Regions from separate parts of the Ruegeria sp. P10 genome, predicted to be linked through region 1. Evidence: riboswitches for the same ligand, from Rfam matches in the RefSeq annotation. Region 1 holds a riboswitch; each other region holds the start of a gene.
The links. Region 1 has a riboswitch for cobalamin ahead of ACR0FB_RS19755 (hypothetical protein). Riboswitches for the same ligand answer to the same signal wherever they lie in the genome.
Positions count from the first base shown of each region.

Region 2: another riboswitch for cobalamin. It lies ahead of ACR0FB_RS16500 (aromatic ring-hydroxylating oxygenase subunit alpha); the one in region 1 lies ahead of ACR0FB_RS19755 (hypothetical protein).
Region 3: another riboswitch for cobalamin. It lies ahead of ACR0FB_RS04325 (DUF1636 family protein); the one in region 1 lies ahead of ACR0FB_RS19755 (hypothetical protein).

Region 1 is NZ_JBQERJ010000016.1:8,033-15,006, reverse strand. Features, by position in the region: gene ACR0FB_RS19775 (bifunctional 2',3'-cyclic-nucleotide 2'-phosphodiesterase/3'-nucleotidase) at 1-1,848, shown strand, start outside; RNA gene ffs (signal recognition particle sRNA small type) at 1,888-1,986, shown strand; gene rsgA (ribosome small subunit-dependent GTPase A) at 2,094-3,170, shown strand; gene ACR0FB_RS19760 (alpha/beta hydrolase family protein) at 3,210-4,043, opposite strand; cobalamin riboswitch at 4,201-4,421, shown strand; gene ACR0FB_RS19755 (hypothetical protein) at 4,513-4,920, shown strand; gene ACR0FB_RS19750 (protein-tyrosine phosphatase family protein) at 4,912-5,424, opposite strand; gene ACR0FB_RS19745 (DNA polymerase III subunit gamma/tau) at 5,596-6,974, shown strand, end outside.
Region 2 is NZ_JBQERJ010000010.1:42,924-49,897, reverse strand. Features, by position in the region: gene ACR0FB_RS16540 (SDR family NAD(P)-dependent oxidoreductase) at 1-209, opposite strand, end outside; gene ACR0FB_RS16535 (NAD(P)/FAD-dependent oxidoreductase) at 403-1,734, shown strand; gene ACR0FB_RS16530 (chalcone isomerase family protein) at 1,688-2,233, shown strand; gene ACR0FB_RS16525 (MFS transporter) at 2,233-3,456, shown strand; gene ACR0FB_RS16520 (DUF3833 domain-containing protein) at 3,453-4,070, shown strand; gene ACR0FB_RS16515 (DUF3833 family protein) at 4,067-4,609, shown strand; gene ACR0FB_RS16510 (hypothetical protein) at 4,639-4,863, opposite strand; partial or broken gene ACR0FB_RS16505 (IS5/IS1182 family transposase) at 5,165-5,317, opposite strand; cobalamin riboswitch at 5,391-5,594, shown strand; gene ACR0FB_RS16500 (aromatic ring-hydroxylating oxygenase subunit alpha) at 5,677-6,930, shown strand; gene ACR0FB_RS16495 (FAD-binding oxidoreductase) at 6,936-6,974, shown strand, end outside.
Region 3 is NZ_JBQERJ010000002.1:232,625-239,598, forward strand. Features, by position in the region: gene ACR0FB_RS04300 (LacI family DNA-binding transcriptional regulator) at 1-166, shown strand, start outside; partial or broken gene ACR0FB_RS04305 (GH1 family beta-glucosidase) at 163-1,464, shown strand; gene ACR0FB_RS04310 (glucokinase) at 1,441-2,499, shown strand; gene ACR0FB_RS04315 (carbohydrate kinase family protein) at 2,531-3,457, shown strand; gene ACR0FB_RS04320 (D-lyxose/D-mannose family sugar isomerase) at 3,474-4,139, shown strand; cobalamin riboswitch at 4,239-4,436, shown strand; gene ACR0FB_RS04325 (DUF1636 family protein) at 4,535-4,891, shown strand; gene ACR0FB_RS04330 (ABC transporter ATP-binding protein) at 4,888-5,661, shown strand; gene ACR0FB_RS04335 (ABC transporter substrate-binding protein) at 5,678-6,628, shown strand; gene ACR0FB_RS04340 (FecCD family ABC transporter permease) at 6,630-6,974, shown strand, end outside.

The DNA of each region.
Region 1 (6,974 bases):
CAGGTGCAACCCACAAAAGACCGTGGGCGTATTCGTATTCTTGCCACCTCCGACGTGCATATGCATCTGACTGGTTTTGACTATTACGCGGACACACCGGACCCGACGCTTGGGCTGACACGCACCGCCAGCCTGATCCGCAAGGCCCGACACGAGGCCACAGACGCGCTGGTGCTGATGTTCGACAACGGGGATTCGCTTCAGGGAACGCCGATGGGCGAATGGGCCGTTCGGAACGACAATCCCCACCCGATGATGCAGGCATTCAAGGCGCTGGACTATGATGCGATTGGTCTGGGCAACCATGATTTCGGGTTCGGGCTGCCGACATTGGACAAGACCCTTGCACAAGCCCCGTGCCCGGTTCTGTGCGGCAATCTTCATCGGTCCGGAGAACACCAATCTTGGCAGCGTTTTGCGATCCTTGACCGTATCGTTAGGGTGGGAAACAAGGATGTGCCCATTCGCGTCGGCGTGTTTTCGGTGCTGCCACCGCAGACAACACGTTGGGAAGAACACAATCTGAACGAAACCGTAGAGGCGGACGACATCGTTGTCGCGGCACAGTCCCTGACGCGTATCTTGCGCGAAAAGGGGTGCGATCTGATCGTGGCGCTCGCCCATTCCGGGCTTGGACACCCGGACACAGCGACCGACACTGAAAATGCCGTTATTCCCCTGGCCGCGATCGAGGGCATCGACGCTGTCGTCGCCGGGCACACGCACCTGACCCTTCCCGCACGCACCAGCGCGCAAACCCCGAATGTGGATTACGTGAAAGGGCTGGTGCATGGAACGCCGGTTGTCATGCCCGGTTCGGCAGGCGCATATCTTGGAGTAATCGATCTGGCCGTTACCCTAGAGCCCCAGTCGGGGCTGCGTGTTGTCGACAGCCACGCCGAATTGCGCCCGGTTTCGGTGGGCGGCACCGCGATTGGCGAAGATTTGGAATTCGCGCATCTGGTTGAACCCGCACATCAGCAGACCCGTCAGGACATGGCCGCGCCCGTTGCGCGCGTCTCGGACACATTGCACAGCTATTTCAGCTTCTGTGCGCCGGATCGTGGGTTGGCGCTTGTGGCCGCCGCACAGGCAGCCACGTTGCGCCCTTTTTTACACGGCACCACGCTTGCAGAGCTGCCGCTGTTGTCAGCCGCGTCGCCGGCCAAATGCGGCGGACGCTCTGGCCCCAGGCACTATACGGACGTGCCGCTCGGCGAAATCTGTCTGCGTCACGTGGCGGACCTGCATGTCTTTCCAAACGAATTGCGCGCGGTTCAGATCACGGGCGCGCAGCTGCTGGAGTGGTTGGAGATGTCAGCCAGCGCATTCAACCAACAATTCCCCGACGCCGAGGCAGAGCTATTCGACCGGGATCGGGCGGGATACAATTTCGATGTCATCTTTGGCTTGTCCTATCAGGTCGACCCGTCGCAACCGGCGCGTTACGATGTCGGGGGGCAAATGATCCATCCCGGCCACAGGCGGGTGCATCATCTGACTTGCGCAGGCCAAGCCGTGCAACCCGATCAGGCATTTGTCGTCGCGCTCGATAATTATCGCGCAAGCGGGGGCGGACATTTCCCGCATGTGTCGTCGGCCCCGGCCATCGATCTGCCCCCGCTGGATATCCGGGACATTTTGCGGGACTACATGACGCACCGCCTGCCACCCGACCCATTGGCCCGGCAACCTTACCCGTTCTCTCTGATGCCAAAATCGGGGGTGACGACCATTCTTCGGACCGGTCCCGGTGCTTTGAAGTATGTTGACGAATTGAACAGGTTTGCCCCCAAGATTCTGGAACCTGACGAAAACGGTTTTGCTCGCATTCGGCTGACGCTCTGACGGGTTGTCTTTTGCCGAAGCCTTCCCTATATCCAGAGTCGAGAGGTTGGCGCGGGCGAGCGCCTCGCCAACCTGGTCAGGTCCGGAAGGAAGCAGCCACAACGAGCCCCGCTTGGGTCGATGTCCAACCTCTCACTTTACGAACCTTGGCCGCAGGAGGGCTTTATGATTGTAGCAAAGATCCTTCGGGCAGCACGGTTCTGACCTCACGGTATCGACTGACTGCCTGAATACATGACCCGGGGATGAGCGATCGCCATCCGTCGGGAGTGCTGTTTCTGACGACAGGCAAACCAATGTTTCTTGCACTTTCGGACCTGGGATGGTCCTCTCACTTTGCCGCGCAACACGCGGCTTATCCTTCCTGCACGCCTTTTCGCATCACTTCCGTTCATCGGGACCGCCTGATAGGGCTTAACCCTGACGGCGAAGTCCCGTTATTGACCCCCGATCAAACGACCGGCAGCTATGCTGTTGGCGATTGGGTTCTCGCCGATGACGACAAACGCGTGCGCCATTTGCTCGACCGGCGCAGCCTGCTGCACCGACGCGCCGCGGGTACAGGCGCCGCGACGCAACTGATCGCAGCCAATGTCGATGTGCTGTTCATCGTCAGCTCGTGCAATGCCGATTTCAAACTGCCCCGGCTGGAACGATATCTGGCGCTCGCGCATCAGGCCGGGTGTTACCCGGTCGTTGTTCTGACGAAGGCCGACAAATCGGCGGACCCCGACAGTTTCTCGGGGCAGGTGCAATCTCTGGATCCGTTCCTGACGGTTCTGGCGATCAACGCGCTGGACCCGGCAGAGGTTGAAAAGGTTCTGTCCTGGTGCCCCAAAAGCCAGACCGGAGCGCTGGTTGGATCGTCGGGCGTTGGCAAGACGACACTTGCCAATACCATGACCGATCAGGATCTCGCCACCTCGGACATTCGCGAGGATGACGCGCGGGGCCGGCACACGACGACCGCACGCGCATTGCACCGGATGCGCAACGGTGGCTGGTTGATCGATACACCCGGAATGCGCGCGTTGCGCCTGCTGGACGCTCGGGACGGGATCGACGACGTTTTCTCGGACCTTGCCGAGTTGAGCCGGGACTGCCGTTTTTCGGATTGCCAGCACAGCTCCGAGCCCGGATGTGCCGTGCAAAAGGCAATAAGCCACGGCACGCTTGATCCGGCTCGATTGGACCGGTGGCGCAAGCTTCGGCGCGAAGATCAGCGCAATTCTGAAACCGTCGCGCAGTCCCGGGCGCGGGACAAAGCGTTCGGCAAGATGGTCCGTGGCGTCATGAAGGAAAAGAAACTTCGCAACCGGTGATCGTTGGGCGGTGCCCGGCCCGTCCTGCGCCGCGTCTGATCAAGCGATCAGTCGCGGCCAAACCGCTGCATTGCGCCGGGCAAATGCTCCGATATGACCAACCTCGGGCAACCCGAAATCGGCAGGGCTCAGCAGGTGGCGGTTGGCATCGGGGCCGTAAAGATCCGCAAGCCGCCAAACCGCTTCCGGCGGCACCATCTGGTCGTCCTCGAAGGTGAACAAATCCACGGGCGTTCCAGAATCCTTCCACTGCGCCGCAGGTAACTCATGCCCGATTTCAGGCACATAGTTCAAAGGCGCCGTACACCATTTGCGCCACTGCCAATAGACCGATGCCGGCAGATCCGAGCCGAACCCGATCGCCTTTCCGGGAAGGTAGCCAAGGGCTCGGGCCAAAAGCGGGGCATGACCATACCAGAACAATCCTGCCAAACCACGATAGGGCCATGGATGGTCGCTTAGGGTTACCAGCCCCGAACACACACAGATCATGCGATCAATCAGATCGATATCCGGCTGCACAGGCCCCAACATCGCGCCGATCGAATGGCCGATGGTCCAATGCTGCGAATCGGGAAACCGTCTGCGCATTTCTGCCCGTGCCGCGGGCATGTCGATCAAGGCCCAATCCGCCATGGTCGCACGCGAATCTTTCAGGCGGCCGGTCAAGGAATGCCCGTAATCGCGATAGTCATAGGTCAGGCAGGCCATACCCTGCTCGGCAGCAAGCCATCGTGCGAAATGACGGTAATAATCGCGCGGCACACCCGTTGCACTGTTCAGCACGACGACGATTTCGGGCGAAGACAGCGGGCTGTACAACCGGGCAGACAGTGTTTTCTGCCCGGACGGAAAGCGAAATTCTTCGGTCATTACCGTTTGCTCTGCGTCCAACATGATCTCTGGCTTTGCGCTTGGTAAATCCGGTTTCCGAACCTCAACGCCCTCGACACTATGCATGAACCAACACCGTATCCAGCATGACCAAGCGTCCGGTCAAAAGATCGGCTTGACTCGACGCGTGCTCAAACGCTAGCGGTTGTGTGATGGTTTCCGGCCTCCACAAGGGGTCGGGATGAAAAGGGAACACGGTGCGGTAATGTCTGGTCATGCAGGCAACAACCAAATCCGCGACTGCCCCCGCAACTGTAAGCGGTAAGCGATGCCGAAACACCACTGGCCCAAAGGCTGGGAAGGTCGGCAAAGCGATGACCCGCAAGTCAGGAGACCTGCCATCGGAAACGAAACCGAAACTCGGGCGGGGTGTCCGGGCAGGTCCTGACGGCATCACGCTGTCCCACCTGTCCCAAATATCCTGTCCACCAAGCGCGGAGGGCGCAGGATGATCTGGAAGACAAAGACACATGAATTCAGTGCAACAGTATGTCAGCGGACGGGCAAAACCTGTCCCGCTTTGGCGCGGCTGGCGCGCTCGATATCCGAAGCCATGGCCCAGGCGACCTCGGCCACAAGTGACGATTTCGAGATTGAGGGCAGCAGCGCGCTGTCACATTGCAGCGAAGGATGTCATGCAATTTTCCGCGCGCAATCAGACCGCATTCGTGTCTTTTGCGGGACGCAGCCCGAAACCGCGATTGAGCCGCTGAACGGCTATGCCGACCTGATCTTCGGAAACACGTTCAGTGCGATGCCATCCGGCGTCGTGAAAACCCCACCCTGCGCGATGATCGAAGTTTCTACGATCCGGCCTCGAAAACCTGCTTGCGCGCCCGCGCAGATTTCAATCTGAGTCCAGACTGACCTGTGCCTGGGCACGCCGAGAGGCCCAGGCCAGTTGCGCATCCGTTTCGACGGCGCAAGGGCGCACCGCCCGCAATCGTTGCAGCGCCGTGTCCGCGCCTTCGCCGCATTCGACCATCAGCCGCAGGACAATCATACCTGACCTGCCACAGCCCCCGCGGCAGTGTACCAATACGCGACCTCCGCCGGACAGCGCGTGCCGGGCCGCGGCGCTGACGGACGGCCACGCGTCATCAATCGCTTTTGTCGGCGCTCCGAAATCTTCGATCGGCAGGTGAACCCATCGGCTGGCGCGGCTTTGAATATCGCTTCCAAATTCCTGCGCCCCGTCCTGAAGCATTTCGACATCCGTCGTCATCGAAACAACAAGCCCCGGCTGCCAGGCTGCGATCATATCCAGATCGCTGGAGTAATCTCCGCCGCGTCCGGGCATCGAGGTCAGCGCCAGCGTTCCGCCACCGACTTGCAGGGCGTAGATCACCAACTGCGACATGAATCCTGTCCTCCCCAAAGAACTCTATACAAAAATGAGCCATTAAATCCGCTGATGCAGTTTAGTGCGAAAGCGACTCGTTTCTAAATCAAAAATCATCGCGCCACGCTGTGGACGCGGGCAACGGTGGCCACTACGCTGTGCCCAAGCACCGAATCCCAACGAGAAGACATGACAGACAGCTCCAGCCCCGCCTATCAGGTTCTCGCCCGCAAATATCGCCCGGAAACCTTTGCCGATCTGGTGGGTCAGGATGCCATGGTGCGCACCCTGAAAAACGCGTTCGCGGCCGACCGGATCGCGCAGGCCTTCATCATGACCGGCATTCGCGGCACCGGCAAAACCACGACCGCAAGGATCATCGCCAAGGGCATGAACTGCATCGGACCCGACGGAACCGGTGGCCCCACGACCGAACCCTGCGGTCAGTGTGAACATTGTGTCGCCATCATGGAAGGCCGCCATGTCGACGTGATGGAGATGGACGCCGCCAGCCGTACGGGCGTCAACGACATCCGCGAGATCATTGACAGTGTCCGCTATCGCGCCGCCAGCGCGCGTTACAAGATTTACATCATCGACGAGGTTCATATGCTCTCGACCAGCGCGTTCAACGCGCTGCTCAAGACGTTGGAAGAACCGCCCGCGCATGTGAAGTTCATCTTCGCAACCACTGAAATCCGCAAAGTCCCTGTCACTGTGCTGTCCCGCTGCCAGCGTTTCGACCTGCGCCGGATCGAACCCGAAGACATGATTGGCCTGCTGCGCAAGATCGCCGAAGCGGAAAACGCCCAGATCGCCGAAGACGCGCTGGCGCTGATCACCCGAGCAGCGGAAGGATCGGCCCGGGATGCGACCTCGTTGCTGGATCAGGCGATTTCGCATGGGGCTGGCGAGACGACCGCCGATCAGGTCCGTGCAATGCTTGGACTGGCAGACCGTGGCCGGGTTCTGGACCTTATGGATATGATCCTGCGCGGCGATGCCGCCGGAGCACTTACCGAGTTGAGCGGCCAATACGCCGAAGGCGCAGACCCGCTGGCGGTGCTGCGCGATCTGGCCGAGATCACGCATTGGGTGTCCGTCGTGAAGATCACGCCTGACGCGGCGCAGGATCCGACGGTTTCTCCGGATGAACGGACCCGGGGCCAACACATGGCCGAGGCTCTGCCGATGCGGGTTCTGACCCGGATGTGGCAAATGCTGCTGAAGGCGCTCGAGGAAGTCTCGGCTGCGCCCAACGCCATGATGGCCGCTGAAATGGCCGTTATTCGCCTGACCCATGTGGCGGATTTGCCCAGCCCCGAAGAGCTGATCAAACGGTTGCAAGATGCCCCGCCACCGCCGCCGGGCGGGCCCAATGGCGGCGTTTCGATATCCCGACCGGGCGCCGGTCCGGCGCCGGCTGGCGCGACCCATCCACCTGCCTACGCGCCGTCCCCTCGCGGTTCCGGTGGCGCACCGGTTGCAGCCCTGGCGCAGGATGCCCAGACGGCCCTTGCCCATTACCCGACCTTCGACCACGTGGTGGAACTGATCCGGACCAATCG
Region 2 (6,974 bases), on a different contig from region 1:
ACAGCCGAACGAACAGAGTCTAAATGGGTCACATCGCACCGAATCGCGCGCGCATCCGACAGTTCAGAACACAGTTCGGACAACCTCTCAAGATTGCGCGCAGACAGGATCAGGGAAGCACCCTGTTGGCCAAGCGCATGCGCCAAAGCGCGACCCAGCCCTTCGCTAGCGCCGATGATCCAAATGGTTTTGCCGTCAAAGCTGCTCATGTGTGGGCCGATTCAGTTGTGTTTCACGATAATACGGCCTTGCGCCCGCTTCGGATCAAAACGGTGGCGCAGGTCACGGAAGCTCAAACCAGACGCCACAAGGTAGTGCATCTGTTAAAAACTTCTAATCGGATTGATCCACTTGTGCCTACCCTGCGTATCTTCTTGTAAACTGTCACATAAAGAGGCTGGAATGTTCGACGAACCCCGGGGTGTACGGAAGAAAATCGCGATTGTAGGTGCAGGCATTTCGGGTCTTTCCGCCGCTTACTATCTTTCAAAAAACAACGACGTGACAGTCTATGAAGCCGAGCCTCGGCTTGGTGGCCATGCCCGCACGGTGATGGCCGGAAAGAACGGGGATCAACCGGTCGATACGGGCTTTATCGTCTTCAACTATGCGACATATCCCTACCTGACCCGGCTGTTTGATGAGCTCGGCGTGCCCGTGATCGAAAGCGAGATGAGCTTTGGCGCGACAATCGACAATGGCCGCATTGAATACGGGTTGAACAATCTGCGCACACTGACCGCTCAAAAGCGCAATCTGGCGCGTCCGGCTTACTATAAGATGATCGCTGATATTCTGCGGTTTGGCAAAGAAGCCCCCGGAGCCGCCAAGGACGATGACACCACGATTGGCGAATTGGTGGACCAGCTGCGGCTGGGTCACTGGTTCCGGCACAATTATCTGATGCCGATGTGCGGTGCCATCTGGTCCACGCCGGTCGAGTTCGTGGATCAGTTCCCCGCACGCTCTTTGGTACAGTTTTTCCGCAATCACGCTTTGCTGGCAAGTGGTCGCGCAAACCAGCATCAATGGTACACGGTCAAAGGCGGCAGCATAGAGTATGTCCGCCGGATCGACGCAGCCCTTCGTGCGCGGGGGGCAGAAATACGTCTGGCCAGCCCCGTTCAGAATATATCCCGTGACGAGATGGGCATCACCATCCACAGCCAGGGCGCCGTGGATCAGTTCGATGAAATCATCCTGGCCACCCATTCGGACCAGTCGCTTGCCATTTTAGGTGATGGCGCGACCCCCGCGGAAGCCGCTGCATTGGGCGCAATCCGCTACCAGCCCAATATGGCCATATTGCATTGTGACCCAGGTCAGATGCCAAAGCGGCGCGCCTGCTGGTCAAGCTGGACCTATCGTTCGCAAGCCGGAGACGTGGGGGTAACCTACTGGATGAACCGGCTTCAGAACATTCCGGACAGTGACCCGCTGTTTGTAACGCTGAACGCTTCATCAGAAATTCCCGCGGAAAAGATCTATGACAAAGTCGAATTTGCCCATCCGGTCTTCGACAAGGCCGCGCTGAAGGCGCAAGGGCAAATCCGCGAGATGCAGGGACAGAACCGAACCTGGTTTGCCGGTGCTTACAACCGGCACGGATTTCACGAAGACGGGATAGCCAGCGCGATGCATGTCGTTGCTCGAATAAATGGTGCCCCGCAAACCATCGGAGCTGATAATGGCATTCTTGGGAAAGACCCGGCCCTATCTGTTGCCGCAGAATAAGGCGATATGGCGCACAGCGTTTCTTGCACTTTCCTTGCTGATCCCCAATGGGCTGATCGCATCGCCGGTCACGGAAGAACTGAACGGTGCCCAACTGCGCGGAACCGCGACGTTCCGGTATCTGGGTTTGCCGATCTATGACGCCAAACTCTATACGCCCAAAGGTGCGCCGTTCAGTTGGAGCGAAGATATCGCCCTGCAACTGACTTATCGCAAGAACATCAAGAAGAAAGCGCTGGTCAATTCGACGCTTGACGAGATGGACCGCATTGGCCGTTCAGCACCGGTTCGCGACCAACTGAACCGGTGTTTCAAAGCCGTGGCAAAAGGGGACAGCTATCTGGCGGTTTCTGATGGTCCCGACAAGGTCAGTTTCTGGTTGAACGGGCAAAAGACGTGCACCATGGCGCATCCGGGCATCAAGCGCAGTTTCATGTCTGTATTTCTGGGAGACAACACGCGGTCCGCGTCCTTCACGCGCAGGCTACAGGGGCGGTGATGCTCTATCCCCGGGTCAGTCTCTATGCGCTGATGCTCGCTGCGGCGGGTATCCCGCTTTATATCCACTTGCCGCGCTTTGCAGCCGTGAACCTGGGTATTGGCCTTGGGGTCATTGGTACGGTGCTGCTGGTGATCCGTTTGGTGGATCTGGTGCAGGATCCGCTGATCGGTTGGGCAATCGACCGATGGCCCGGCGGCCAGCTTGCATTTGCCGCGATGGCGGCTTTGGGGCTGGCGATCGGGTTTCCCCTGCTTTTCAATCTGCCGCAGGGTGCCAGCGTGCCGGAACTGGTCGCGATCCTGATCTTGCTGTTCTCGGCGTACAGCCTGGGAACCATCCTTCTTTATGGTCGCAGCGCAACTCTGGCGAAGCGAACCGATCCGAAAGAGCTGATGACACTGGCCGCCTATCGTGAAGGCGGGCAGTTGACCGGGGTGGTCATCGCAGCCAGCGCTCCGGCCCTGTTGGTTGCTTTCGGGGCACACTCCCAAGGCTACCCCGCATTCGGCGCGTTCCTGGGGCTGCTGTCCGTTGTGACCCTGACACTGACGATCCCGATCTGGCGACGCAGACCGATCACCGGATCAGGCCTGTCCTTTGCGGGTCTGGGTCAGGCCGGTGGCTTGCGCCTTCTTGCGCTGGCTTTGGTCAACAGCCTCCCGGTTGCCATAACCTCCACCCTGTTTCTGTTTTTTGTGGAAGACCGGCTGCAACTGCCGGGCAAGGCGGGTCCTTTGTTGATCCTGTTCTTCCTGAGCGCAGGCGCGAGCGTTCCGCTCTGGGCAAAGCTCAGTAACAAAATTGGCCCGAAACAGACTCTGATTATTGCCATGCCGCTCTCGATCGCCGGCTTTATCGGCGCTGCCACACTGAGTTCAGGAAACCTTGCGGGTTTTGCAATGATCTGTCTCGCCTCGGGCGCGGCGCTGGGCGCGGATATGGTCGTGTTGCCGGCCATGTTCTCGATCGTGCTTACCCGGGCCGGGCTGAACGCATCAGCCGCGTTTGGCATCTGGTCCTTCGCTGGCAAACTGGGCCTCGCCCTGGCTGCCTTTTTCACTCTGCCGCTGCTGGAACGCAGCGGTTTCACCCCCGGTCAAACCAATTCAGCACAGGCACTGGATACACTCAATCTTGCCTATGCGGTGCTGCCCTGCATCCTGAAAGTCGGAGCGTTCGGGATGGTGTTGACCCTGCCCACCGAGGTCACAAGCAAATGAACGCTTTCACCATCATCCTTCTGGTCCTTCTGACCGCTGTCTTCATCCGTGCAAGGCTGCTGAGCTTTCGCGCGCAATCGCCGTCCGATTACAGTGGCACCGGGCCAGATTTTTCCCTGAAAAAGCACCTGAACGGAGAGATCTTGTCCGAAGGCCTGATCTATGGCCCCAACGGCAAAATGTCGAACAGCTTTGTCGCGCGCATGTCCGGCGAATGGCAAGGCAACTCGGGCACGCTGACCGAGTACTTCACCTATTCCAACGGAAAACAGATGACCCGCAAATGGTACCTGACGCTGGGAACTGGCAACACATTCACGGCAATGGCGGATGATATCGTGGGCGAAGGTCGGGGCATTATCTCGGGGTCCACGGTGAAACTGACCTATCGTATCATTCTGCCAGATGACGCTGGTGGACACACACTGGATGTCACCGATTGGATGTACCTGACAGAAACCGGCGTCATCATGAATCGGTCCGAGATGCGCAAGTTTGGCGTCAAGGTCGCGGAACTGATCGCCACAATGCGTCCAAGCCCCAGATCGAAACCGATGCATCCAAGTGGGTCAAACGGGTATGACGCGACTTCGGAAGGGAAGCCGTTGCAATGATCACCTTTCGCTCTTTCATCGCCTGCGTCGCCATCGCAAGCCTTACACTTCTGGCGGCCTGCTCCAGCAAACCGAAGGTACCAAAAACGTTTCTGTCGGACCGGCAGTTGAACCTGGAAGAGTTTTTTGAGGGTAAAACAGTGGCCTACGGTCAGTTTCAGGATGTTCTGGGAAATATCCCCCGCAGATTCACGGTTGATATCGACGGAACATGGGACGGCGAAACCCTGACCCTGGTCGAAGACTTCGTCTACGACGATGGCGCGACGGAACAACGCATCTGGACATTGACCAAAACCGGAGAGGATACGTGGACCGGTACGGCGCCTGGCGTGCTGGGCACCGCCAGCGGGATTGAACGCGGGGATACGTTCAACTGGAAATACAAGATCGACCTGCCGATCAAGGACGGGACCATGCGTGTCAAATTCGACGACTGGATGTGGCTGCTGGATGACGACCGTCTGCTGAACCGCGCGTATGTCTCACGCTATGGCGTCCGTCTGGGTGAAGTCATCCTGTTCTTCGAGAAGAAATAGGGCCGTCAGGCCCGGTTTCATCACAAAAGTCAGTAGAAAATAAACTCGTCCACCAATGCTGTCGTCGATCCCTTGACCTCACCGGCCGTGTTTGCCCTTGGCCCGTCCGAGGCTGCGCCCTCGGCGCGTTCGCCGCCCTCGACCTTCAAGCGCGCGCGTTCTATCTGCCCCCAGAGGAAAAACAGACCATCCCGTTTTCCCATGAGGCGCGAAGGAACTGTTGTCCGCAAAACACCTGTTTTCGGTTTTGGCATCTGCTCTCTTACTGCCTCCGGTGTTTTCCACCATTTTCGGAAAACGTAATGGTTTTTCCCGAAAAAGACAATTTTTTATGGACAAAATGAGGTTTTCTACCGTCCGTTGACAGGATGGACTGACAACTCTCGCATGACGGATATTCGCCTTCTTCACCTGCCTCATGGCAAGCCAGCACTATCCCAAACGGATCAACTTCACCCAAAAGGGTTTGCTGCAAACCTCCTTCACTTGGCCTGACTCTCTCTTTTCCAGCCATGCTCAGGCGACGTGCAGCGTTTCGTTTCTGAGCAGAGCAGCCGGGCCTTCGCTGTCACGGCTGGGGGACAATTTGACGGCCCGGATGTCAGACGTGGCCGCATCCATCGCAAAGCCCACTGGCCCCTGCAGAACGCCGTGCTGGCGGGCTTGCCATGCCCCTGTGCCAAGGACCGTGATCCCGGCGCCGTCCACTCAGCCGGAAAATTTCCATGTCTGTTTTGAAACCGGAAATGTCGCAAGCATTTCAGCGCCCAAGCAGGTAGAAAGTAGGCTGCCATCGTGAGGTGCCGCTGTTTGATTCTCAGACCGCGGAGAATTGGGAAGCCGGTGGAATTCCGGCGCTGCCCCCGCAACGGTAAGGAAGGTCAGGTTCGACAATCAACCACTGGGACGAGGATCCCGGGAAGGTGTCGCAACCGGGTGCAAGCCCCTTTCAAGTCCGGAAACCAGCCTTGCAGATATGTCAAACCGCGGGTGGCGGTGGGGGCACGGGTTTCGGACGTGGTCCTCGCGCGCCTCCGGACGGTTCCTCCCTGTCATCTGCCCAAGCAATGCCGCGGGGCGCGGCAGGAGAGCCAGAAGTGAACAATGTCCAAAACCTGTTGGCGCGTCGAATCCCGGGCTATGCTCTGGAACGGGCCTTTTACACCGACCCCGAGATCTTTCAGACCGACCTGGAAACCATCCACTATCGCGAATGGCTCTTTGCCATTCCGGCCTGTGAACTGGTGAAAGCCGGCGACTATGTAACGTACAACGTGGGTGCCTATCGCGTGATCATCGTGCGCGGCGCCGACAACCAGATCCGGGCGTTTCACAACACCTGCCGCCATCGCGGCTCGATCATATGCAAGGCGGCAAAAGGCAACGCGCCGAAGCTGGTTTGCCCGTATCACCAATGGACCTACGAGCTTGACGGCTCTTTGCTGTGGGCCCGCGACATGGGGCCAGAGTTTGATCCCAGACAGCATGGTTTGAAGACGGTTCATTGCCGCGAGCTTGCCGGGTTGGTCTATATCTGTCTGGCGGATGTCGCCCCGGATTTTGACACGTTTGCCAATATCGCGCGCCCGTATCTTGAGCCGCATGATCTTGCGAATGCCAAGGTCGCATTCGAAAGCTCGATCATCGAGAACGGCAACTGGAAACTGGTCTGGGAAAACAATCGCGAGTGCTATCACTGCGGCGGCAACCACCCTGCGCTGTGCCGGACCTTCCCTGATGATCCGGGCGTGACGGGGATCGAAGGCGGTGAAACCCCAGCCTATATGCAAGCCCATTTCGACAGGTGCCAGTCAGCGGGTATGCCATCGCAGTTCTATCTGCACGAGGACGGCCAATTCCGTCTGGCGCGCATGCCGCTGAAAGAAGGCGCCGAGAGCTATACGATGGACGGGAAATCCGCCGTGCGCCGCTGGTTGGGCCGGTCGCCCTTTGCGGATGCGGGATCGCTTTTGAAGTTCCACTATCCGACTACGTGGAACCACTTTCTTGCCGATCACTCGATTGTTTTCCGTGTTACGCCGATCAGCCCGACAGAGACCGAGGTCACGACCAAATGGCTGGTCAACAAGGATGCGGTTGAAGGCGTTGACTACGATGTGAAACGCCTGACCGAAGTCTGGGTCGCCACAAATGACGAAGACCGTCAGGTGGTCGAGGACAACCAGCAGGGCATCAACAGCCCGGCCTATGTGCCCGGCCCGTATTCAGCCATTCAGGAATCCGGCGTACTGCAATTCGTGGATTGGTATTGCAGCACAGTGTCGGCCCGCCTGACCCCTGACTACATGGCGGCGGAGTAAGTCTGATGAAAGATCTGGACACGCTTTCATCAGCCGTTTGGCAG
Region 3 (6,974 bases), on a different contig from region 1:
TTTCACGGCAACACGCTCATCCGTCCGTCAGGCGGGTGAAATGGCGGCTGACATGTTGATCCAGCGCATCAAATCCCCGAATGATCCCGTCAAAACTAGGCTGCTGGAGGCCGAGCTGGTCGTTGGTAGGTCAACCGGCCCTGCACCCAACAGGGTGCAACCATGAAATACGCACGCGCTGACTTTCCCAAAGATTTTCTCTTTGGTGTTGCCACTTCTGCGTACCAGATTGAAGGCCACGCACAGGGCGGGGCGGGGCGAACTCATTGGGATACCTTTGCGGCGTCGCCGGGCAACGTGGTGCGCGGGGAAAACGGAGACGTCGCCTGCGATCACTTGAACCGGTTCGAGCAGGATTTCGATCTGGTGCGCGAGGCCGGGTTTGACTGTTATCGTTTTTCAACCAGCTGGGCACGCGTACTGCCCGACGGGCGTGGTCAGGTCAATCAGGCAGGGTTGGATTATTATGACCGATTGGCGGACGCCCTGCTGGAACGCGGTATCCGCCCCTGCGTGACGCTTTACCATTGGGAATTGCCGTCAGCGCTTGCGGATCAGGGGGGATGGTGCAATCGCGACATCGCGGATTGGCTCGCGGATTATACGCAGGTCATCATGGGTCGGATCGGAGACCGGATGTTCAGTGCCGCGCCGATCAACGAACCCTGGTGTGTCAGTTGGCTGAGCCATTTTGAAGGCCACCATGCGCCCGGTCTGCGCGATATCCGCGCCGCCGCCCGGGCGATGCATCATGTTTTGTTGGCCCACGGGCGGGCCATTCAGACCATGCGCAGTCTTGGGATGGGCAATCTGGGTGCCGTGTTCAACCTCGAATGGTCCGAGCCCGCGGATGACAGCGCAGATGCGCGGCTTGCGGCAGATCGCTACGATGCGATCTACAACCGGTTCTTCCTTGGCGGTGTTTTCAACAAGGAATATCCCCAAATAGCCTTGGAGGGGTTGGAGCCGCACTTGCCCAAGGGCTGGCAGAACGACTTTGAAACCATCGGCACACAAGTCGATTGGTGCGGGTTGAACTACTATACCCGAAAGTTGATAGCCCCGGCGGACACCGCTTGGCCCAGCCTGCAAGAGGTTCCCGGACCGTTACCCAAAACGCAGATGGGATGGGAAATCGATCCCTCTGCCCTAACCCGCTTTCTTGTCAGAGCAAGGAAAGACTATACGGGCGCCCTGCCAATCTATATCACCGAAAACGGTATGGCGAGTGAGGAGCGCGTGCAGGACGATGATCGTATCGATTATCTCGACAAGCACCTTGCGGCCGTACTGGACGCTTTGGCACAAGGTGTTCCGGTGAATGGCTATTTTGTCTGGTCGCTGCTGGACAATTATGAATGGGCCTTCGGGTACGAGAAGAGGTTTGGACTGGTGGACGTGGATTTCGAAACACTTGCGAGAACGCCCAAAGCGTCTTTCATGGCGCTGAAATCCGCCCTGTCCGGGGGTCAGAGTGTCTCTCAGCCGTTAGCGCAACCATTCGGTGCCGTGCATGAGCATTGGAACCTGGTTGCGGATATCGGCGGTACGAACACACGTCTGGGCGTTGTTACGAACGGAGAATTGGCAGATCTTCGGAAACACCCGACGGGGACATTGGAAGATCTGCTCGAGGCGTTCCATGACCTCAGGGACGAGATCGGAACCAACCCACAGGCCGTCGTAGCAGCCGGAGCCGGGCCGGTCAGGGACGGAACGATTCAGTTGACCAACGCGAACCTGGATCTTTCGGAAACCGAGCTGACGAAAGCAACAGGAGCAGAGCGCACTTTTGTCATAAATGATTTCACCGCTGCGGCGTGGTCAGTGGCCGAGGTGACTCGGTCGGATGTTGCGGTCTTGCAGGGTCAGGCGACGCCGCCCGCTGGCACACGGCTGGTTGTAGGGCCCGGAACCGGGCTTGGTGTTGGTGCTTTGCTTTTTTCCGAAGGCAGGTATCACACGGTCTCCGGCGAAGGCGGGCACGTGGGCCTGTACCCGCGCCATCGCGACGAAGTTGATATCTTTGAGGCGGCACGTCGCATCGCACCGGGCTGTTTCTTTGGCGACAGCCTGGCGCTGGAAGCAGAAATGTTCCTGAGCGGAACCGGCCTGCCGATCCTGTATCAGGCGGTTGAATTGGCAGCCGGTCAGGCGCGGACTCAGGCGCGCTCTGCAAAGGACATTCTGAACGATGCCCGCAACGGCACCGATCTGGTCGCCGAAAAAGCAGCGCAGATTTTTACCACCCATCTGGGTGCTTTGATGGGTGATCTGGCGGTCACCTTGATGCCAGAGGGAGGCGTTTTCCTCGTCGGCGGCGTTGCCGAGAAAAACCGCTGGCTATTCAGCGACAACTTCAAGGATGCGTTCAACGGCGGCGGCCGCTTCAGCGATTTGCGCCGTTCCCTGAACCTTTACGTGTCTGAACAGGCAGAGTTCGGGATCATCGGCGCAAACAACTTCTGCAAGAACGCGCTGAGACAGCAACCAGACTGACCGAATTCTCTGTACCAAGAAGGACCAAGACATGATTCTGTGCTGTGGTGAAGCGCTGATAGATATGATTTCAGAACCGACCGCATCGGGCGCAATTGGTTTTGTGCCACATACTGGTGGTGCAGTTCTGAACACAGCCGTCGCGATGGGACGTCTGGGTGTTCCGGTTGGGATGCTGACAGGTTTGTCATCGGACATGTTCGGCCAGCAACTGATCGATGCGCTGAAAGCGAGCCATGTGGACACGACACATGTCATCATCTCGGACCGCCCTACCACGCTTGCCTTTGTGCAGCTCTCGGATAAACACGCGTCTTACAGCTTTGTTGATGAAAACACCGCAGGCCGGATGTTGCTGCCCGAGGACATGCCAGATCAGCTTCCCGCTGTCTCTGCCCTGTATCTCGGCGGAATCAGCCTTGCGTGTGAACCTTGCGCAGATGCATATGCCGCCCTTCTGGACCGCCACGGTTCCGACCGTGCGGTGATGCTGGACCCGAATATTCGCCCGGATTTCATCAAGGATCAAACCCGGTTTCGGACGCGTTTGAACCGCATGATCTCGCGTGCGGATATCGTAAAGGTTTCAGACGAGGACCTGGATTGGATCATTCCGGGCGCTGAATCCGAAGCCGCAAAAGCGTCTGTGCTGTTGCAGGCGGGTCCTTCCGTTGTCATCGTCACGCGCGGCAGTGACGGGGCGCACGGTTACCTGGCGGATGGTTCCGAAGTTTCGGTTCCCGTGAAACCCGTTGAAGTGGTCGATACGATCGGCGCAGGTGACACGTTCAACGCCGGCGTTCTGACCGAGCTCAGCCGTGCAGGGCATCTGACCAAGTCAGGTCTGCGCGGATTGACGGTTGAAAGCCTGCAAGCAGCCATGGAACTGGGCGCTGACGTGGCGGCCGTGACCGTTTCCCGAGCCGGGGCAGAACCCCCCTGGGCGCACGAACTTTGATCTTTGGGACGGCATGATGAAACGATCCGAAATCAACCGTATCAAGACCCGGGCACAGGCGTTCATTCAGTCCTTCGGTGCCGTGTTGCCACCCTTTGCGGATTGGTCGCCCGAGAAAATGCGCAGCCCTCTGGCCGAAACGATCCGCAGCCGCGGGCTGGGATGGGACATTACCGATTACGCCCAGGGCCGTTTTGATGAACTTGGACTGTTTCTATTCACTTTGCGCAATGGTGAGGCGAAGGATCTGAAATCCGGGCGCGGGATGCTCTATGCGGAAAAACTGTTGATCTCGAAAGAAAATCAGCTTTCTCCGATGCACCGGCATATCATCAAGGCAGAAGACATCATCAACCGGGGCGGCGGCGATCTCGTTCTGGAAATCCATGCGTCAGATCCAAACGGTGGCGTCGACCGCGACAACCCGGTGACGGTCCCAAGCGATGCCTGCCCTGTAACCTTGCAACCCGAAGAGCACTTGCGGCTGAAGCCGGGGCAAAGCGTAACTCTGATGCCCGGCATCTGGCACGCTTTCTGGGCCGAGCGCGGCGATTGCCTTATTGGCGAGGTATCGACCGTGAATGACGACCGTACGGACAATGTGTTTGAAAAGCCAATCCCACGGTTTTCAAAGGTTGAGGAAGATACCGAACCGGATTTTCTTCTTGTATCAGACTATTGACACCGTTCGGTCCGGGCTGGCGCACCAGGATCGCTGGCTCAACCGTTGCAATTCCGTCCACCACCCTTTCGCCTGCCGCTTGACAAGTCAGGCGTAGCCGGACTAGCTGAGCGGGATGGTTCCGTAAGGGATGAAAATGGGAACACGGTGCGGCGCTGGAATGTGCCAAGTCCGTGACTGCCCCCGCAACTGTAAGCGGTGAGCGACGCCACTTCACCACTGACCCAAAAGGGGTTGGGAAGGTCGGCCAAGCAACGACCCGCAAGTCAGGAGACCTGCCATCACACTATGAACCAACCCGAGGCGGGGCGTCTCGGAAGGAGGCTTGATGGCGCGTTTGCGTAATATCCGGGTATGTGCCCTCTGTCTGCATCTGGCAAACGACGGAGAAGGCAATGACCTGCTATTCTGATCACTACGTTCTGATCTGTTCAACATGTCAGGGGACGATGTCTGCCGAAGCCGCGCAAGACGCGCTGGATGCCCGGTTGCCTGACGGTTTTGAAACCCGAATGGTGGCCTGCATGGCAGGTTGTGAACGGGCCATGACCGTCGGATTTCAGGCCCCGGGCAAAGCGCAGTACCTGTTTGGCGATATCACGACATCCCGCGATCTGTCTGCCTTGGTCGAATTTGCGATCCAGTTCGGCGACAGCGACGACGGCTGGACCAGTGCCTCGGACCGCCCCCCTGCCCTTTTCGCAAAGACCTTATCGCGAATTCCCGCTTTACCTTTCGGGGGGTCATCATGAGTTTTCTGATTGCAGAGAATTTGGGATACTACGCTCTCAATGGCGACATCCTGTTGCAGGATGTGTCCTTTCGTCTGGAAGAAGGATCAATTCTGGCAATCGCCGGGCCGAACGGCGCCGGCAAAACCACTCTGCTGAAACTGCTGTGCGGGATTGAACGGATTGCGTTGGGCGATGTTTGGATAGAAGGACAAAGCCTTCGGACCCTGTCCGCCCGCCAACGTGCCCGCTCCATTGCTGTGGTCGGGCAGCAGGAAATGCCCGACGGGCGGATGCGCCTGCAAGACTACGTTGCGCTGGGGCAAATCCCGATTCAGGGCGAACGTTCGGTGACTCAGCACAGGGCTGATCTTGAACGGGTGCTGACGACGACCGAGCTGTTGCATTTTGCCAACAAAACGATGGGTCAACTGTCCGGCGGAGAACGTCAGCGCGCGCACATCGCGCGCGCTCTGGCCCAGAACCCGTCCTTGCTGTTTCTGGACGAGCCAACCAACCATCTGGACCCCGATGCCAAGGGGCACATGCTGTCTCTGGTCGCTGATCTGGGGGTAACGGTCGTCATGATCGTCCATGATCTGGTCATGATCCCGGAATTCGCCACCCATGTGGCGTTGATGAAAGCCACGCGCCTGACGGGGTTCGGGCCTGTTGGCGAAGTTCTGACCCCAGACCGGGTAAGTGAGACATTCGGCGTGGATTATCTGTGCTTTCAGCACGAAGGCCGCATGATCCCCGCACTGGACATCCGAAAACGGAAATTGTCATAATAACAGGAACTTACATATGATGCAGAAACTCTGGCCGGTGGTTGTCTTCGCTGGCTTCGCAGGTGGCGTGGCAGCGGAAGCCGTCACCGTGGACAATTGCGGCGAACCGCTGGTTTTTGACTCGGCGCCGGAACGTCTGGTCGTACATGATATGAACATGGCGGATATGGCCTTTGCACTCGGCCTTCAGGACAAGATCGTGGGACTTACCGGGATTTCGGGCTGGTACAAAACCAGCCCTGACTTTGATGCTCAGCGCGGCGACATCCCAGAGCTTGCCCCCAAGTACCCGACGATTGAAAACCTTGTGGCCGTCGAACCTGATCTGTTTTTTGCCGGTTGGTACTATGGCATGAAACCCGGCGGAGATGTCACGCCCGACACGCTGGAACCCTTTGGTATCAAGACCATGATCCTGACCGAAAGCTGCGTGCATCTGGACGAGGATCGCCCCGAAGCCAGCATGAACCTGTTGTTTGATGACGTTCTGCGCCTGGGCAAGGTCATGCAGGTCGAAGACAAGGCCGAGGCGCTGGTTGCCGGCTGGAAGGACAAGTTGTCCGCCATTCAAGCAAAAACAGCCGATCTGGAAAAGCCGCGGGTATTCCTGTTGGACGGACCGGCCGATGCTCCGTTTACCGCCGGCAAGTTCGCCATTCCCGATGCGATGATCGCAGCCGCTGGCGGTGAGAACGTAACTCATGATCTGGATACCAGCTGGGGCCGCACGTCGTGGGAAGCTGTGGCAGCGGCTAACCCGGAATTTCTGGTGCTGCTCGACTATCAGTCCGGCAACGGCGCAGAGGACACTTTCCAGTTCCTCAAGGATCACCCGGTGATGTCACAAACGGACGCGGTAAAGAACGAGCGCTGGATTGGACTGCGTTACGAAGAGCTGACTCCCGGCCCGGCAAATATCGAGGCGATCGAGAAGATGGCACAGGCGATGCACCCGGAGACCAACTGATATGGTCCAATTGGGCCGTTTGATAGTGCTGGGGGCGGTTGTTCTGACCGCCCTTTTGCTGTTGTCGATCGTCTATGGGACCACCCCAATCCCCGTGCGCGAAGTCTTTTCGGCCATCGGCCTCGGAACCGGTATGGTGGAAGGAGACATGTCGCCCTTGCACCGGATCGTCTTCGACCTTCGCCTGCCCCGCGCCCTGTTTGCCGCCGTGATTGGTGCGGGGCTGGGCGTCGTTGGTGTCGTTCTGCAAACAACGACGCGAAACGATCTGGCAGATCCGTTTCTGTTCGGTCTGTCCTCGGGTGCTGCTGCCGGCGCCGTTCTGGTGATCACCGTCACAGGGGAT